Regions from separate parts of the Lactococcus sp. EKM203L genome, predicted to be linked through region 2. Evidence: riboswitches for the same ligand, from Rfam matches in the RefSeq annotation. Region 2 holds a riboswitch; each other region holds the start of a gene.

Region 1 (3,186 bases), on a different contig from region 2:
AGATCATGTTGGATCGAAACTTATTCTATTTAAAAAAATATAGTATATTTATCATTAAAAAAAATTATTTATTGAACTTCTTATTTTATCTCTCTTATACAACAGTGGTGAATCCAAAACTTAACTATGAAAAAGTAGCACTAACTATATAGTGCCTCAATAGCCATGCTGAACAAGAAGAGGCTAAGCATATCAATGACATAACAAAATACAATGATTGATCCTATATCAATAAAGATTTCATAAAATATTCCTACTTCAAAAGTGCTATTAAGTCATAATTAAATCTATTAAAATAAAAACTAAATAATAAGACAATCTAAACAAAATTTATTTTTGAATAATACGAGATAATTAGGGTTTGCACGTTTGGCTTTTAGTGAATTTTGTTATAATATATTACATTATAGTCTGACATTTGAAGGAGATGATTTATGAAAGATAAACAGTTATATCAAATAGCAAGTATTTGTTTTTTTATTGCAGGTCTTATATTTTTGATATTTGGACAAAGTCAACACACTATTTTCTTATTAGGTATATTATTTATAATTTTATCTATTAGTTTTATGGTTACTAGCAGAAATACACCAAAATTATAGGAATAAAATTGGAAGGCGCGTGCAAATATTAATAATATAAATACAAGAATTTTACTTTATTTTTGAGCGAGTTATAAATCTGATTTTGTTTTAAAATAAATGGTGAAAGTAGAAAGACGAAGTCGGATATTACTTATTACATGACACAGGTTTAATTTGATAGATAATCAAAAAGAATTTCCTAGAGCTGGTTATATTGCAATGATTGAAGGTGTTTTACATGAAAAACTTAAACCAATTTTAGGTAAAAAGTAAGAGTGTTTTATAATCTGATTTATAGTACATTCAGTAGACAGTCCATACCACATATTGCTTGACTTTTAAAGTTTACTAGCCTATAATCATTGGTATAACAACAAATAAAAAATAACTTTCAAAAACCATCCAGCATGGACAGTTGATAAAATGAGTCGTTATGCCCGTATTGCTTTAGGAATTCGATAAATATAATAAAAAGCTCCTTAGTCAGCATTGACTAGGAAGTTTTTTTATTTATTAACGAAATTCATTATTCAATTATAAGCTTTTTGTCTGTATATTTTAATCTTTGGTATTTTATTTTAAAAAATAATATTTTTGTCTTAGTTCTAATTTCTAAAAACTTAGTCATAACAAGAGGTTTAAACTAATAAAAAAACATTTAATTTAGGTAATGAATTTGTTATTTGACTAAAAGTATAGGTCGTGTTATAATTTTTTTGCTTAGGAAATATTTTGAAAATTTAATTTAAGCAATTTTGGTTAGAGATTTTCTAACCATCGGTAGGTGAGGCTACCACAGGGATACGGGTTGCTGCCGCAGAGTCGTGGAGACACGATGAGAGGGCCAACAGTTCACGTCGAAAAAAGAAGGCGTGAAATAGTGCAACAACATCGCCCTGCGGAGCTAAAGCTTGAACGATACTGGGTACTTTAGTTCACTTGATAGTGTATCTTTTTGAAATCATACCTTGTCTACGTTCAACCGGCGTAGGCATTTTTTTTATAAAAAAGGAGGTGGTGAAAATGGAAGCACAGAATAACAGTGGCTCAGACCCTGGGAGCTATAGGAAGAAAGATAGCATAAAAGTGGACAAGCATTTTTATCACTTCAATCTAACCTAGTTCTCTGAGTTGGAGCTGTACAATCAAAATCTACTATAAATCAGAAATTGAGGTACAAGCCGATGACAAAAATATTAATTCATACAACAATAAAAAATAAGAAATAAAAAGTTATTCATTGATTTGCAACTAGAAATACTCTTGTCGTTCATTTGGAAAATTAACGAAGGGGGATTCATTTATGGATAAAAAAATTACAAAAAATAGTTTTTTAGATTTATCTATTTTGATTCCTTATTTGATTCTTTCAGCTGTTGGCTTACTCATGGTGTTTTCAGCAACTGTCCCCTATCAAATTAACCGAGGACTATCTCCTTATCGATTGGCAATTTCTCAAGGAGTCTTTATAATTATAAGTTTTGTGGCTTTAATTATTATTTATCGAGTAAAATTAAGAATTATAAAAAATGAAAAGATTTTAAAAATAATTTTTCTAATTATTATCTTGCTGATGATTTATTCAAGGGTGGGGCCTAATACATCAGCGAATGGAGCGCATGGATGGATTCCCTTACCAGGGATTGGAACTATTCAGCCGGTTGAATTTGCAAAACTTTTTACAGTTTGGTTTCTTGCTTCTATCTTTTCTAACAGACAAGAAGAGATTGAGAAAAATGATATTCAAGCAATTTTTAAGGGTAACACTCTCATAAAAAAAGTTGTAGGGGGATGGCGATTTCCGATTATCTTACTAATGATAGTGGAACTCAGTATGCCTAATTTAGGAAATACAGCAATTATTGGACTCTTAGCCTTGATAATGATTGGTGCAAGTGGAATTTCTTGGCGATGGTTTTCAGGTTATGGGAAGATGTTGCTTACGATTAGTCTTAGTTTTTTGCTCTTTCTTTTTATCAGTGGAGGCGATTTGATTCCAGGATCTTATATTAATGCTCGATTTAAAGCATTTGTTAATCCTTTTACTGACTTGGCTTCTTCGGGTCATCAACTTGCTAATTCATATTATGCGATTGTAGATGGTGGCTGGTTTGGAAGAGGACTGGGGAATTCGATTGAAAAACAAGGATTTTTGCCTGAAGCTCATACAGATTTTATATTTTCAGTAATAGTAGAAGAATTGGGAATCATTGGTGGAATTATAATCCTAGCTGTCATTTTTTTCATGATTACCCGAATGCTTTTGGTGGGGATGCGGGCAAAAGATCCATTTAATTCAATGATTTCAATTGGTTGTTCATCTTTTTTGTTGATACAAGTTTTTGTCAATTTAGGTGGAGCAATTGGTTTGGTTCCAGAGACAGGTGTCACCTTTCCCTTTTTATCACAAGGTGGATCATCATTTTTAATTTCAACTTTGGCAGTAGGACTGGTTTTGAATAGCTCGGCTGACGAAAAATTAAAGAGTTTAAGTAAGTTATAATTTTTAATAAAAGAAAGAAGTATTCTTGATATGAAAAGAAAAGAAATTAGACAAAAGAAAAAAATAAAAAGGTCTAAAAAAGTATATTTTGTTCGTTTT
Region 2 (3,186 bases):
AAAAATGTAACGATTAAAAAACAATTTAGAATTGATACAGTTGAAGGAACAATGCCACGTGAAGACGGAGATATTTGTATTGCTTCATATATGAATTTCTTGATTACAAACAAAGGAGTTATCGTACCACAATACGGTGATGAAAATGATGCTCTAGCATTAAAACAAGTTCAAGAGATGTTTCCAGACCGCGAAATAGTTGGCGTGAACACTGTTGAAGTAGTTTATGGTGGAGGAAATATCCATTGTATTACTCAACAACAACCTAAAGCCAAATAAGGAGTAGAGAGGATTTAACAGAAAATGGCAAAACGTATTGTAGTTGCTCTAGGGGGGAATGCTATTTTAACTAGCGACCCTACAGCGCAAGCACAATCTATGGCACTTAATAAGACTGCCGAACAATTAATGCCTTTAATAAAAGACAATGATGTTGAAATGGTCGTCACTCATGGAAATGGCCCCCAAGTTGGTAATTTACTTTTGCAACAACTTGAAAGTAATTCAGTTAAAAATCCGGCAATGCCACTTGATACAGCTGTTGCTATGACTCAAGGGCAAATCGGTTATTGGATGGCACAAGCTTTTACAGAAGCTCTTGCTAATAATGGAATGTCTGATGTTCCATTTGTTTCTGTAGTCACAAGAACAGTAGTTGATGCTAATGATGAGGCTTTTAAAAATCCGACAAAACCTATTGGACCTTTTTATAGCCAAGAAGAGGCTAAAAATATTCAGACTCAATATCCTGATTGGAAATTGATTGAGGATTCTGGACGAGGTTACCGAAGAGTAGTTCCTTCACCTTTACCTCTCAAAATTGTTGAGGCTAACGCAATTAAACCATTGTTAGAATCATCAGCTTTGGTTACAGTATCTGGTGGCGGAGGAATTCCAGTTATTGAAAAAAATAAGGGGTATCAAGGAGTCGAAGCGGTAATTGATAAAGATTTTTCGGCAGCAAAATTAGCAGAACTTGTTGATGCTGATGAACTAGTTATTTTTACCTCTGTCGGTGATGTCTTTTTAAATTTTGGGAAACCTAATCAAAAAGCTCTAGGAGTTGTACCAGTTAGCGAAATGCGTCAATATCTAGAGGAAGGTTATTTTGCGGCAGGTTCTATGAAACCAAAAGTGGCAGCAGCTGTCGCTTTTGTCGAAAATACTGGTAAGCAAGCCACGATTACTTCACTTGAAAATGTGGAAAACTTTGTTAAAAGTGGGGCAGGAACACGGATTGTCCCCGATTTAGTTTAAAAAAAGTATTTTTCAAAATAATTTATTTAAAATTCGAAATAAAAAGAATTTAAGTAGGTTACCCATTTCAATTTTACAAAAAGTATAGATAGTGCTATACTTTTTTTGTAGTAAATAAAAACTAATCATATTAGGTGAGGTTACTCTGAAGAACATAGGTTATCGCTCAAAACTGTCGAGAGACAATAATGGGTAAAGCAGGACTAGTCGAATCAAGGCTTTTCCAAGATAACTAGAAATATCATTTCTTACGTCTCAGAAAGCCAAAACTCAAATGTCGTGATTAAATAGACTAATAATCTATTGATTTTGAGAGCCTCCCTTTATATGAAAAGGAGGCTTTTTATGTCAAGAAGAAAATATCTTGATACAAAACAACCAAAAGTAAAATCTATTATGGGTGATTTTATTTTAATTGGTATTATTTGTTTGTTTGCATTTATTCTTATTGTGACACAAATAACTATTAACCAACCCCTTTCATCGTTACCGTCTCAAAGTTCAGTGGATGATGTCAAGAAAATGCACGATTTTTTATCTATTGGAAACCTTGCGTATTTTTCAATGCGAACAATGTTTCGCATGATTGTAGGAATGATGTGGTCAATTTTATTCTCTGTTATTTGTGGTGTATTGGCAATTAAGTTTAAAACTGCAAGAAGAATTATTTTGCCGATGGTCAATTTCTTAGAATGAGTTCCTTTATTAGGTTTCATGACATTCACTACTGCATTTTTACTTGGATTATATCCAGGTAATGTAATGGGAGCTGAAGCACTTGCCATTTTTGCAGTATTTACTGGACAGGCATGGAACATCATGTTGTCACTTTACCAAATAATGGAAGTAGTTCCCAAAGATTTGAAAGAAGTAACATCACAATTTCGATATAGTGCTTGGGAAAAATTTTGGCGTCTTGAATTTGTATATTCAATTCCAGGCCTACTATGGAATCTTGTCATATCTCAGTCAGCAGCATGGTTTGCCATTGTTGCAAGTGAACAGGTTACCGTCGCAATCCCTAAGTCTGAAACTTTAATTTTGCCAGGAATTGGCTCTTATATTCAAGTTGCATTAGATCGTGCAGACTTTAAAGCTTGTGGTTTCGCTGTTATTGCTTTAATTATTAATGTCGTCATACTAAATTTCTTAGTTTTTCAACCTTTGGTTAAAGCTACTTATTATTATCGTTATGATGAAGGAACAACTCAAGGTAATCCTCCAAAATCAATTGTATACAATTTAGTAAAAGCATCTAATTTTGGAAAAATATTAATGAAATGGATTCAAAAAATAAAAGATTTCTGGATTTTTAAGTTACCTAGAGTTTGGTATATTCTTAGGATAAATCTTATCTTTAAATATCTAGGAAAAGTTAAGAAATATATTTCAATCATTTGGTATATCCTTTTAGGGTATGCGGTTGTTATCTCTGCTATTAAACTTTATAGATTCTTACCTCATGAAGATTTTTCAATAATCCCTCACTTAATGCTTTTAACTACATTGAGGGTAGTATTAGCAATGCTTATAGCAGCAGCGATTTTTACACCTCTTGGGGTTTGGGTTGCAAGTAACAAAAGACGTTTAAGCTTTATCCAACCAATTGGACAAGTTGTTGGATCGATTCCTTCAAACGTATATACTCCATTCATAGTAATTTTTATTAGTTTAGGGTATAAGCAACTTGAGTGGTGGATTTTGCCGCTAATCATGGTTGGTTGTCAATGGTATTACTTTTTCAATGTTATTGCTGGGTATTTAGCAATACCAGATGATATAAAAGAAGTCACAAAAATTTTTCCATTATCCAAGTTCAAGTGGTGGACTCGCTATCTCATTCCATCAATGTTTCCGTACTTGATAACAGCTATCATAAATGCTGCGGGAGCAGCATGGAATGCAGATATAGCAGCGGAAAGCCTACAG
Region 3 (3,186 bases), on a different contig from region 2:
TGCGTTTTTGAAGTCGCTCCATTAGTATTGCTTTTTACTACAACACTCATCCGACGTCTTTCAAAATCAAAAGGAATTTCATCAACTTTTGTATATTTACTACTTAGACCACCCAGTTCAGGATTTTTATCTTGCTTGGCTTCGGCTCCTTCGATAATTGCCAAATCCATTAAATTCTTTAAACCAGTTTGGTAGTAACTATTCAAAAATCCATGTCTTAATACTCGAATATTTTCTTGCCCATGAATATCTAAATGACGCATTAATACTACTTTATCTTGTGTTAATGTTCCAGTTTTATCAGTGCAGAGAATATTCATTGAACCTAGATTTTGAATAGAATTTAGGTTCTTGATGATTGTTTTTTCTTTTGACATTGTGACTGCACCTTTTGCTAGGCAAGTTGTCACAATCATTGGTAACATTTCTGGTGTTAAACCAACAGCAACTGCTAAAGCAAATAGTGCAGCTTCCATCCAATCACCTTTAGTGAAACCATTGATCAATAAGACAAATGGAACCATAACTAACATAAAGCGAATAAGGACCCATGAAACTGAGTTAACGCCTTTTTCAAAAGTTGTTTTAGTTGAGTCTTCGGTTACACTTTTTGCCATTTCACCAAAAATGGTCGCATCTCCAGTTGCAATTACAACTCCATAAGCACTACCAGAAATGACATTTGAACCCATGAAGGCTAGGTTTACTGACTCTGTGATTGAATCATCTTTTTCATCAGTAGCTAAATCTAGTTTTTCTACTGGTTCGCTTTCACCAGTTAAAGAGGCTTGGCTGATAAATAAGTCTTTTGCTTGAATAATCCTAAGGTCTGCTGGAACCATGTCTCCAGCTGATAGATGGATAATATCGCCTACGAGAACTTCTTCAATAGGAATCTCTTGACTTCCTGATTCTAATCTATGAACGTTTGTCGTCGTCGTAATCATTTTTAAGAGATTCTCAGCAGCATTTCCACTTCTAGTCTCTTGAACGAAACGCAGAATTCCTGAGATTAAAACCATTGTAGTAATGATAATGAGTCCTTGGGGATTTTTCTCACCAGGAGCTGCTAAGATAATATCCGTAAAAGCTGAAACTAATGCTAAGACAAACAATATAATGGTAAAAGGATTGATGAACGCTTGATAAAGCCGTTTAATAAGTGAAGTTTTTTTACCACGCGTAATCGTATTATCTCCATATTGTTCACGAGAGATTTCTACTTGTTCTTCACTTAATCCTTTATTTGATGTTTTAAATTTTTGAAATAGCTCCTCTTTTGTAGAAGTTTTTGCAAATTCTAATCTTACATTTATTTCATTGTTATCTACAAATGTTGTAGCTCTTTTTGTGTTTTCGAGTGTTTTTCTAATTTTTTTCATTGGTCTGTACCTCATATTCTATAATATTTTTGCGTGTACAGTCCCAAACGTTAGGCACTTTAAAGAAGGTGATAAAAACGGAAAGCTGCTCTTATCACGTTAATTATCTGCGGCCTATCAGGCTCGGGACTATTAATGGTCTGGGATTCCATTTCCGTTTTTCACCTCCTTTTTTAAATACAAAAAACCTTGCCTACAAAACTTGAACGTAGGCAAGGGAATAATTCCAAAAAAGATATCACTATTATAGAGCGAATCAGTTACAAGCTATCGTTCAAGCTTTAGCTCCGCAGGGCGATGTTGTTGCACTATTTCACGCCTTGTTTTTCGACGTGAACTGTTGGCCCTCTCATCGTGTCTCCACGACTCTGCGGCAGCAACCCGTATCCCTGCGGTAGCCTCACCTACCGACGGCTATGCTTATGGCATAACCAAAACAATTATAACTGTTCTTTCTATTTTTGTCAATCTTTTTTTATTATTTAATTTATGATAGACTCTGTTGCACCATTCATTGCCCAATCTTTTGATAAAAATAACGAATTATCAATATGATATTTGACCTTACTTGGTGTCTTCATGAATTTTTCAATTGCTTTGTCTGTAGCCAACCAACCTTTAGTACCAAAGTGGACAGTGTCACCAGAGGCATAAGGCGTGTTATACATATCTGTTAAGTCAGCAATTTGATAAAAGCCTTGACTGCGCAATTGTGTTTTAATTTTAGAGCTGAAATTTTCGAGTGTTGCTTTTGATACTCCAGTGTAAGATGACCATGAGCCATTTACTGGTTGAATAACAAATAAAACATCATTATTATTTTTGGCAAACACATTTAAGAGCTGTTGGAAATCCTGATACTCTGGGCTTTCTAAATAGGTAACATGCTTTTTAAAATTTTCAAGATGTTTGTATTTGGATTTTATTTTCTTATCCCAAACTTTATTATTGATTTGGAAAGGATTGTTATTTGAACTATCTTTTCCTTGATCAACTGCCAATTTTTCTAAGTTTTCAGAGGTTGGATCATTGGGTAATTCTTTAGCAAACTTATTAATTTTTGGTGTAAGTCCAAGAGGTTGTGCTGTGAATTGTGAAACACTTGAGAAGAGTAAATCTTCTTTTCGCCAAAATTGAAGATTGGTCGCCACAGTCATTTTTTGTAGAGTGGTCAGTGGTTTTTTATCTGCTAGACGTTCTAGAGAATTATAAATCGTCTCTTCAGATTTAAGCGATCTAAATCTTAATAAATGTTTTGCAAGTTGGGTGGTGGTATTTTCTTTAGGATCTGCTTCTTTTAACCAACCGTAAATCTCACCTTTGGATACAAAGTTTTTCAATTCACTTTCAACAATTCCTTGTTTTGAAAACCATTGTGGACTAATGACAAAAACAATTTTACGATTTTTTAACTCATTTGCCACAGAGTTCATGTAGAAAAAGTGGGTTAAAGTAGTTGTTCCTGGTTGTCCTACTAAGAATGGCGTAAAACCAGAATTGTATTTTTTGAAATAGGCACTTGGGTGAAAAGAATCCACATGTTCCATTTCTGATGAACCAAGAACTGGTAAAAACTCGGGGTCTGAATAGGCTTGTTTTTTAATTGAATAGCCTGTAAAGCTTGGAGTATTTAGTGGTGATTGAGCAAATTTAATAAGTTGGTCTTTTGAGTATTTCATACCAACATTTATTGGGAGAAATATCAGTAAGCCAACAAGGGCTAAAGCTGCAATTAATGGGCCAATGGCTCTAAAAATTTTAATTTTCATCCTTTTTTTCCTGAACGCGTGCTGCTATTTTATTT

What was found. A riboswitch is a leader RNA that binds a small molecule or an ion and turns the genes downstream of it on or off. The one in region 2 is predicted to bind magnesium.
Region 1: it holds a riboswitch for magnesium, as region 2 does, so the genes downstream of both, HFD15_RS06830 (FtsW/RodA/SpoVE family cell cycle protein) here and HFD15_RS14205 (hypothetical protein) in region 2, are expected to answer to the same signal.
Region 3: it holds a riboswitch for magnesium, as region 2 does, so the genes downstream of both, mgtA (magnesium-translocating P-type ATPase) here and HFD15_RS14205 (hypothetical protein) in region 2, are expected to answer to the same signal.

What each region holds. Positions count from the first base shown of each region.
Region 1 is NZ_JAALEQ010000003.1:210,795-213,980, reverse strand. It holds gene HFD15_RS06845 (VOC family protein) at 1-43, shown strand, start outside; gene HFD15_RS06840 (hypothetical protein) at 435-602, shown strand; M-box (ykoK) riboswitch at 1,354-1,515, shown strand; gene HFD15_RS06830 (FtsW/RodA/SpoVE family cell cycle protein) at 1,888-3,087, shown strand; gene HFD15_RS06825 (LCP family protein) at 3,118-3,186, shown strand, end outside.
Region 2 is NZ_JAALEQ010000001.1:275,893-279,078, forward strand. It holds gene aguA (agmatine deiminase) at 1-279, shown strand, start outside; gene arcC (carbamate kinase) at 304-1,257, shown strand; M-box (ykoK) riboswitch at 1,377-1,546, shown strand; gene HFD15_RS14205 (hypothetical protein) at 1,603-1,953, shown strand; gene HFD15_RS01515 (ABC transporter permease subunit) at 1,972-3,186, shown strand, end outside.
Region 3 is NZ_JAALEQ010000005.1:31,348-34,533, forward strand. It holds gene mgtA (magnesium-translocating P-type ATPase) at 1-1,382, opposite strand, end outside; M-box (ykoK) riboswitch at 1,641-1,801, opposite strand; gene dltD (D-alanyl-lipoteichoic acid biosynthesis protein DltD) at 1,865-3,151, opposite strand; gene dltC (D-alanine--poly(phosphoribitol) ligase subunit DltC) at 3,141-3,186, opposite strand, start outside.